2 regions of the Wenzhouxiangella sp. YN9 genome follow, and region 2 is predicted to be linked to the other one. Evidence: riboswitches for the same ligand, from Rfam matches in the RefSeq annotation. Region 2 holds a riboswitch; the other holds the start of a gene.
The links. A riboswitch is a leader RNA that binds a small molecule or an ion and turns the genes downstream of it on or off. The one in region 2 is predicted to bind cobalamin.
Positions count from the first base shown of each region.

Region 1 (4,388 bases), on a different contig from region 2:
CTTGTCGGTCAGGTTCTCGATTCTGCCTTCCAGGCTCAGGCCCGCGCCCAGCGGCCAGCCGGCGCGCAGGTGGACGAGGGTGTGGCTGGGCAGTTCGACGCCGAAGTCCGGGCGCTTGCCGACGTGGACGACTTCGCCGCCGATCCAGCCGCCGTTGGTGAAGGTGCGATCGAGGGTCAGCGAACCCTTGAAGTCGGCGCGCCGGAGCAGGTCGGTGTGCTGAGAGCGGTTGACGGCATCTTGCCAGGTCAGGTTGGATTCTGCCCGCCACTGGCGGGTGGTCCAACGGTAGCCCAGCTCGGCGCCGCGGATGCGTGCCTTTTCGACGTTGACGGCCTCGAAGTCGACGCCGGTGAAGGCAATCAGGTCGTCGATTTCACTCTGGTACAGGCTCAGGCTCAGGCCGTGGCCACCCGGGCCGGACCAGTCCAGGCCGACTTCGCCGCTGAGCGAGGTTTCAGGGTCAAGGTCGGGGTTGCCCGCGTACTGGCCGGCAAATCCGGGCGAGTACAGCTGGCTGAAGGTCGGCGCGCGGAAGGCCCGGCCCAGGCTGGCCGAAAGCCGCAGGCTTTCGGTGAAGCGCCAGCCGCCGGCCAGGTTGCCGGTCAGCGCCGAGCCGAACTGGCTGTCGTGGTCGGCGCGCAGGGCGGCCTCCCATGAAAGCTGTCGGTCGCCGCCGTCCAGGCCGGTCCAGATGCCGACGTTGTCGCGGCTTTCGTCGAATGAGTCGTCGGTGTCGCCATCGACCTGCCAGGCATCGACGCCGAGCAGCCAGGTGCCGCTGCCGACGCCGCGTTCGGCCTGAAAGCCGGCCTGCACACGGCGGGTGACGGCGTCTGCGATGCTGAAGCCGTTATCGGTTTCCATGTTGTCGTGATAGAAGGCGGCCGAGCCTTCCCACGTCCACGGGCCGCGGGTGGCCCGTCGGTAGCTGCCGCTCAGGGCGTAGTTGAGGAAATCGGTTTCGCCCTGATCAAACTCGACGTCACCGCTGGCGGCACGCGCTGACCAGTTGAGCTGGCCGTCACCGAGCGGGTGGTCGCCGCGGGCGCTGAAGCTCAGGTTTTCGAAACCGTCATTGTCGGGGTCATAGGAGGGGCCGGAGGGATTCTGGGCCGAGAAACCGTTGGTGCGACGAGCCGAAGCGTTGAAGCCGATGAATCCGTTGCCGACCTGCGCGGCCAGCTGTCGATCATCATAGCGACCGTAGGCGGCGCGTGCGCCGCCGCCATCGGGCAGGCGGGTGAAGATCTGAATGACGCCCCCGATGGCGTCCGAGCCCCAGCGCGCCGCGCGCGGCCCGCGCACGATTTCGATGCGCTCGATGATGGACGGATCGAGAATCTCCCAGGTGAAGCCGCCTGAACCCGCTGCGCTCACGCGCACGCCGTCGACGAGCACGAGCACGTGGTTGGAGTTGCTCCCGCGCATGAACAGGCTGGTTTGCCCCCCGGGGCCGCCGCTGCGGGCGACGTCGATGCCGGCCTGAAGCCGCAGCAGCTCCAGCAGATCCGGCGCCTGTATGCGCTCGATGTCGTCACGAGTGATCACGGAAACAGCCGCCAGAGAGGCGTCGATCGACTGCTGCGTTCGCGTCGCCGTGACCTGGACGGTATCGCCATCAAAGGTTGAGTCGGCGGCAGAAAGGCCGCTCGAGATCAGCATGCCGGCGCTCGCCAGCACGCTCAAGGTGGTGCGTTGCATGTGTGCTCCTTGCGCTCACCCGCGCATCAAGCCGGGTGGGTGGCAGGGCAGCGCCACCGACAGCGAAGGAAAATGACTGTCGTCGACACCGGTCGCCCGCCGCAACCCGGAAGTTCAGACTGATGCAGCGAGCCCGGTCTCCTGACTTCCGGTGGCCGGCTGTGGCGGGCCCAGGCTGGATCCTTCCCCCATTCCTTTCGGCGGAGTGGATTTATCCAGCAACATCAACGCCTGCGCGTCAATGCCGGTTACAGTTGCGGGGGCAGTTCCGGACTTGCACCGGCTTCCCGAAAACTCACTGCGATTTGGCAAAAAGAAAGCCGGCGGCAGCGCCGACCGGCGATCAGGATTATAACGCAGTGCCGGCACCGGTGTGGGGCCGGTAAGCGGTGACGCGGACTGGCAGGCCTCAGCTGGCGTCGGTTTCGTGCTGGTCGCGGATGGCCTCGCACTTGTCGGTCAGGCCGGCCTGCAGTTCGGCCAGATCGAAGTCGTCGACGCTGATCACTTCGAGGACGCGCTTGCGCAGGTCGGTGAGCACTTCGATCTCCTTGTCGGCAAGCAGCTTCTTGTCGCGAGCCTGTTCGAGCTGCTGCTCGAAGGTGTAGCCCTCGATTTCGCCTGCCCGCAGCGCCTTGGAGAACTTGCGCTCGACCGGTTCGGCTGCGATCACATCCGGCAGCAGTGCTTCGAGCACGCCCAGCCAGTGGCCTTCACGATTGGTCTTGTAGATGCCGCGGGCCAGGCGGTCGCGCGTCTCGGATGGTGACAGCAGCAGCGCGGCGACCTTGTGCCCCAGGCGGTCGTTGGGCGGACGCTCGACACGGCCGAAGGGGAAGATGATCAGGCGCAGAAACGGGCGCGCCCAAGCCATGGGGTAGTTGTCGACCACGCCGTACATGGCCTGTTGAATCTTGAAGATGGCGTCGTGAAAGGCCCAGGCCAGGATCGGCTGATCGGCGGCCGGGCGGCCGTCGTGTTCGAAGCGACGCAGCATGGACGAGCAGATGTAGAGATGGCTCAGGGCGTCGCCCAGCCGTCCGGAGATTTTCTCCTTCATTTTCAGCTTGCCGCCGTAAGTGAGCATGGCGATATCCGCCAGGAAGGCAAAGGCGGCGCTGTAGCGGCTGAGCTTGCGGTAGTACTTGCGGGTGCGCCGGTCGCCGGGGACGACCGCAAAGCGGGCAAAGCTCAGGCCCAGCACGAACGCGCGCACGGCGTTCGAGATCGAATGGCCAACATGGCTGAACAGCAGTTTGTCGAATTCGATCAGGCGCTCGTCTTCGTCTTCGATCTCGAGCGCCTTGAGCTCCTTGAGCACGTAGGGATGGCAGCGGATGGCGCCCTGGCCGAAGATCATCAGCGAGCGCGTGAGGATGTTCGCGCCTTCGACCGTGATCCAGATCGGCGCGCCCTGCCAGGCGCGGCCCAGATAATTCTTCGGGCCCAGAATGATGCCCTTGCCGCCGTGGATGTCCATGGCATCCTTGACAATGTCGCGCCCGTATTCGGTGGCGTGGTATTTGGCAATGGCGCCGGGTACGGACGGGCGCTCGCCATCGTCGATGGCCGAGGCGGTCTGGCGCGACAGCGCGCTGATCGCATAGGTGTGGCCGGCAATGCGGGCCAGCGCCTCCTCGATACCTTCAAAGCGGCCGATGGGCAGGTTGAACTGCTTGCGGATGCGCGCGTAGGCGCCAGTGACCAGCGCCGCGGCCTTGGAGCCGCCGGAGGTTGATGACGGCAGCGAGATGGCGCGACCGACCGACAGCGACTCGATGACCATGCGCCAGCCGTTGCCGGCGTGCTCGACGCCGCCCAGCAGGTGGTCGAGCGGTATGAACACGTCCTTGCCGCGGATCGGGCCGTTGGGGAAGGGCACGTTGAGCGGCATGTGGCGCCGGCCGATGTCAACGCCCTCGGTGTCAGCCGGCAGGAGCGCCACGGAAATGCCGATGTCCTCGCGATCGCCAATCAGGCCGTCGGGATCGTACAAACGGAAGGCCAGGCCGACCACGGTTGCTACTGGGGCGAGCGTGATGTAGCGCTTTTCGAAGTTGAGCTTGATGCCGAGGACTTCCTCACCCTTGTAGTTACCCTTGCAGACCACCCCGTAGTCGGCAATCGAGGTGGCATCTGAACCGGCGACCGTGCTGGTCAGGCCGAAACAGGGAATTTCTTCGCCCGAGGCCAGGCGCGGGAGGTAGTGGTTTTTCTGCTCGTCGCTGCCGTAGTGCAGCAGCAGTTCGGCCGGGCCCAGGGAGTTGGGTACGGCCACGATCGAGCCGACCATCGGCGACACACCGGCCACTTTCTCGAGCACGGCGCGGTGGGCGGTGGCCGAGAAGCCCAGGCCGCCGAACTCCTTCGGAATGATCATGCCGAAGAAGCCGTGCTTGCGCATATGGTCCCAGGCCTGTTCGGATACGCCGGCGCGGTAGTGGGTGTTTTCCCATTCGTCGAGCATGTCGCACAGCTCCTGCACCGGCCCATCGACGAAAGCCTGTTCTTCGGTGCTCAGCTCATGCAGCGGCTTCTTGACAAAGCGGCTCCAGCGCGGATTGCCGGCGAACAATTCGCCTTCGAACCCGACCGTGCCGGCGTCCAGGGCGGCCTGCTCGGTTTCTGAAATCTGCGGGGTCATGGTGCCAAAGGCGTCCATCGCTGCTCGGGTGAGCAGCTCG
Region 1 covers NZ_JBJNIP010000115.1:155,621-160,008, forward strand. Annotated here, with positions in the region: gene ACEWQ0_RS12725 (TonB-dependent receptor domain-containing protein) at 1-1,704, opposite strand, end outside; cobalamin riboswitch at 1,819-2,043, opposite strand; gene ACEWQ0_RS12730 (acyl-CoA dehydrogenase) at 2,114-4,388, opposite strand, start outside.
Region 1: another riboswitch for cobalamin. It lies ahead of ACEWQ0_RS12725 (TonB-dependent receptor domain-containing protein); the one in region 2 lies ahead of ACEWQ0_RS02445 (ribonucleoside-diphosphate reductase subunit alpha).

Region 2 (4,388 bases):
TGTGTTCTGCGACGATGGCGCAGGGCAGGTCAGGCTAGACGGTGACGACACGCGTTTCGTCGAGAGCAACGGTCTGTCGCGGCAGCGTCGGGAGCAATTGCTCAACGTGATCGCCGTCGAGCGTCTTCGCGGTCTGCAGCGCCGCCGGCCGCAAAAGCCATGACCCCGCTGGCGCAGGCGATCGAGGCGGCGCAGGCGGACACGCTCGGCTGGCTGCAGACGTTGCTGATTGCCCTCATCCAGGGCCTGACCGAATTTCTTCCCGTCTCCAGCCAGGCGCATCTGGTGCTGTATTCCTGGGTCACCGGCGGTGCTTATCAGGGCCTGGACTTCGACATCATCCTGCATGCCGGGTCGCTGCTCGCCGTGGTGGTGTACTTCCGGCGAGAACTCGTGGCCATGGCGCGCTCCTGGTTCGGGTCGCTGGCCGGGGGCGGTGGTGATCGTGATTCCCGCCTGGCCTGGTGGCTCATCATCGGTACCCTGCCGGCCGTGGTCTTCGGCTTCTTGCTCAAGGATCTGGCCGAAGAAGAGTTGCGCGCGATCTGGATCATGGCCGCATCGCTGGTCGTCTTCGGCCTGGTGCTGGGCTGGGCCGATCTGCGCGGGCGGCGTGAGCACGATGAGCATCAGCTGGGTTTGAAGGGCGTGCTCATCATCGGGTTTGCCCAGGTGCTGGCGCTGATTCCCGGAACCTCGCGCTCGGGTATCACCATCACCGCGGCGTTGTTTCTGGGCCTGACGCGCGAAGCCGCGGCCCGCTTTTCCTTCCTGCTGTCGATCCCGGTGATCACCGGCGCCACCGTGCTGGGGCTGCGCGATCTGTCGGTCGCCGAGCTTTCTGCACCGTGGGCGCTGCTGCTGCTCGGTTTTGTCGTCTCGGCGGTGAGCACCTTCCTCTGCATCCACTATTTCCTGGCGTTCATTCGCCGCATCGGCATGCAGCCGTTTGTTGCCTACCGCGTTGTGCTCGGGCTGGTGCTGCTCGGGCTGGTGTTGCTGTAACCGATTACGACTGTGCTGGGCTGGCGCCGGGCGCGGGCGCGCCTCTGCGCAGAAATCAACCCGGCAGGAATGGGAATGACATTCCTGCCGGGTTGATGACCACCGGCTTCGGCGTTGAAAGCGCCGCCACGCGAGTGTCTGGCCGGGATGGCTCAGAAGCTGAAAACGCGGATGCCCGGGTCCAGCATCTGCGCGGCCATGTCCAGTGGCGTGGCCACGCCCACACCGTCGATCAGGTCTTCCTTGCTGTAGTCGCTGTGGGGCAGATACAGCGCACAGACGTTGGCAGTGGCCCCTTGCTGCAGCAGCCCGCGCATCATCTGGCCCGGGGTGACGTTGTTTGGCCGGAGCGCGGGCGCGTCATATTGCTGCAGCGCCAGATCACCGGCGGTGTCACACAGCAGGATGTTCACCTTGGCGCCTTGCTGAGCCATCGTGCTGGACAGCACCATCGCCATGCCCTGGGTTTGCAAGGATTCGCTGGTCACGATGACCAGCACTTCATCGACCTTCTGTGAATCGGCTGCGTGGGCGCCGATCGAGGCGGCGAAAACCATGGCTGCCGCCACTACTGTCTTGAGCATGTTCATCATCGCGTTGTTCTCCTTGGGGTTGAGGGTGGTTCAGAGCGCCCTGGTGAAAAAACACCAGTCGGTGCAGCCGTAGCCGCTACTGGCTGTTTCCCCTTTCATTGGACATGGTGAGGTCTCCTTGAGTGGGGGACGACCGTGCGGGCCGTGTGCACGTGCGCTGCAAATAAGGGCTTGCCTGCCGTCGCGCTTGAGGGGCACGGGTAATACAGGAATATTAGATTATCATGATACAGCGTTGTCGACTGGGTATCCAATGGATCGGTCATTTATCGCTGACAGCGCTGGCTCATGCCTTCTCGGCAAGCCCCCTTCAGGGTGATCATCGACTGTTTTTCGGGCAAACGATCGAATTCCCTGATGCGCAACATGTTGTGTTGACAGTGCGTCTGTTCCCCATTATCTTGTGCCATGCTGGTACTCGACGGCGGTGCGGAAAGGTTCACCACCGCCCGAGGGTTTAATAGGGAATCCGGTGCAAGTCCGGAACTGCCCCGCAGCGGTAAGCGAAAACGAAATGCAGCATCAGCACTGGGCCGCAGATTGTCCGGGAAGCGCTGCAGAGTAGGTGGCTCCATCGATCAGCATGATCAGGGCACCGCGTTCGCAAGTCCGAAGACCTGCCGGCACGTCGGGTGCAATTGCAAGCTCGCCCGGCGCGGGTAACCGCTTCCGCGGGGAGGCGTGTTGCGCGGGGACTCCATGGCGCCGGGTTGCGGCCTGCCCCGAAGCGACGTTCTCCGAAAGCGGTGTTGCCCACAGGTCCTGCGCGAGGGAGCAGGAGAATGTGCCGCAGCGTCAGTGAACTGAACGTTCCTGCGCGCCGCAAACGGAGTCAAATCATGGATTATTCCGAACTCTCAGCGCAGCCGGAGACGGCTGAGCGCTCTTCTTCCACCCGTGCCTCCTGCGCCAGCGATAAAGCGCATACGCATGACGGCAAGGCGGGCGAGCATCATCACAGCGGGCTGAAAAACATCATCAAGCGTGATGGTCGCGTCGAGCCCTATATTCCCGGCAAGGTCAACGGTTGGGGGCAGTGGGCAGCGGCCAATATCGGCCGGCAAGTCGACTGGTCGGCTGCGGTCATTGACGCCGTCAGCGCCATGCCGGAAACCGCGCCCAGCGCCGAGCTGCAGGAAAAGCTCATCCGCAGCTGCCTCGATCACGACACCTGGTCGTGGTACCTGATGGCCGGGCGCTTGTATGCATCGCATCTGCACAAGACCATTCATGGCTCACGCATCCCGACTCTGGCCGCGCTGCACGAACGCATGGTCGAGGATGGCATCATGAAGCCGCTGGCCTATGATGGGGAAGAGTACGCGCTGGCCAATACATGGATCGATCACAAGCGCGACTATGAGACACCGCACTTTTCGCTGCACTACCTGCGCCGCAAATACAGTTTGCAAAATCGTATTACCGGTCAGGAATATGAAACCCAGCAGTTTGTGTACATGCGCATGGCCATGGCTCTGGCCGAGCATGCGCCTGCCGAAGAGCGCATGGCGCTGGTCGAGCGCTATTATCGCGCCTTTTACCGCAAGCTGATCTCCGCGCCCACGCCCAACTATGTCAACCTTGGAACGCGTCTGCGCGGTTTCGCGTCATGCTGCCTTTATGTCAGCGGTGATACCGAACAGTCGCTTGCCATCGGCGACCACATTGCCTATCGCATGACGGCGGCTTCGGCCGGGATCGGCAGCCACATCATTACCCGCAGCAAGGGCGACCCGGTGCGTGGCGGGGCCATTGAGCACATGGGCAAGCTGCCGTACTTTGCCGCGATGGGCAAGGCCATTCGCGCCAATATGCAGGCCGGTCGCGGCGGCGCCTGCACGACCTATTACTCGGGCTTTGATCCCGAGGCCGAGGTGATTGCTCATTTGCGCAATCCGCGCAGCACCGAAGACCGCAAGAATCGCGATCTGCATTATGCGCTGGTCACCAACCGCCTGTTTGCCGCCCGGGCGGCGCGCAATGAGCGCGCGTTTTCCTTCAACGTGCACAATGCACCCACGCTGACCGAGCTGTTCTTCAGCGGTGATGCCAAGGGCTTTGCCCGCGAGTATGCCCGTCTGGAGCGGGATGAGTCATTCGAAAAACAATGGTTCAGCCCGCGTGATCTGGTTCTGACCGCGCTCAACGAGGCGCTTGAAACCGGCGTGGCGTATCTGGTCAACATCGACGAGATCAATCGCCATACGCCGTTCAAGGAGCCGATTCATTCAAGCAACCTGTGTCTGGAGATCTGTGAGCCCAACCGCCCTTATCAGGACATGCGCGACCTCTACAGCAGTGAAGAGGTCGGGCGTATCACCGTGGCCGACGAGCACGGCGGCGCGCATTATTTCAACTTCAATCAGGAACTGAGGCTGTCTTGTGGACGCAGGGTGTTTGCCGGAGAGCTCGAGGCCGGGGATCAGCTGGCGGGCAAGCGCCGTGGCAGTCGTGCCGAATGTGCCGGCATCAAGGTGGCTGGCGTGCTTGAAAGCTACCCGGAGCCCGAGGTGGCTCTGTGTTCGCTGGGCGCCATTGCGCTGGACAACTTGCCCGACGGCGATGACGAGGCCTATCAGGAGGCGATGTATCTGACGCTCAAGATGATCGACTACTGTATCGATCATGCCGACTACGTTTTGCCTCATGTCGGCGTGACCGCCCGCGCGCGGATGAACGCCGGTGTGGGTTTGATGGGCGTGGCGGCGCACATGGCGCGCAGGAGACTGCAATTCGACACTCGTCGCGGCCGCGAGGAGCTGCACCACATCGCCGAGCGACACATGTACC
Region 2 covers NZ_JBJNIP010000055.1:95,609-99,996, reverse strand. Annotated here, with positions in the region: gene ACEWQ0_RS02460 (LTA synthase family protein) at 1-163, shown strand, start outside; gene ACEWQ0_RS02455 (undecaprenyl-diphosphate phosphatase) at 160-1,005, shown strand; gene ACEWQ0_RS02450 (DsrE family protein) at 1,158-1,598, opposite strand; cobalamin riboswitch at 1,994-2,237, shown strand; gene ACEWQ0_RS02445 (ribonucleoside-diphosphate reductase subunit alpha) at 2,438-4,388, shown strand, end outside.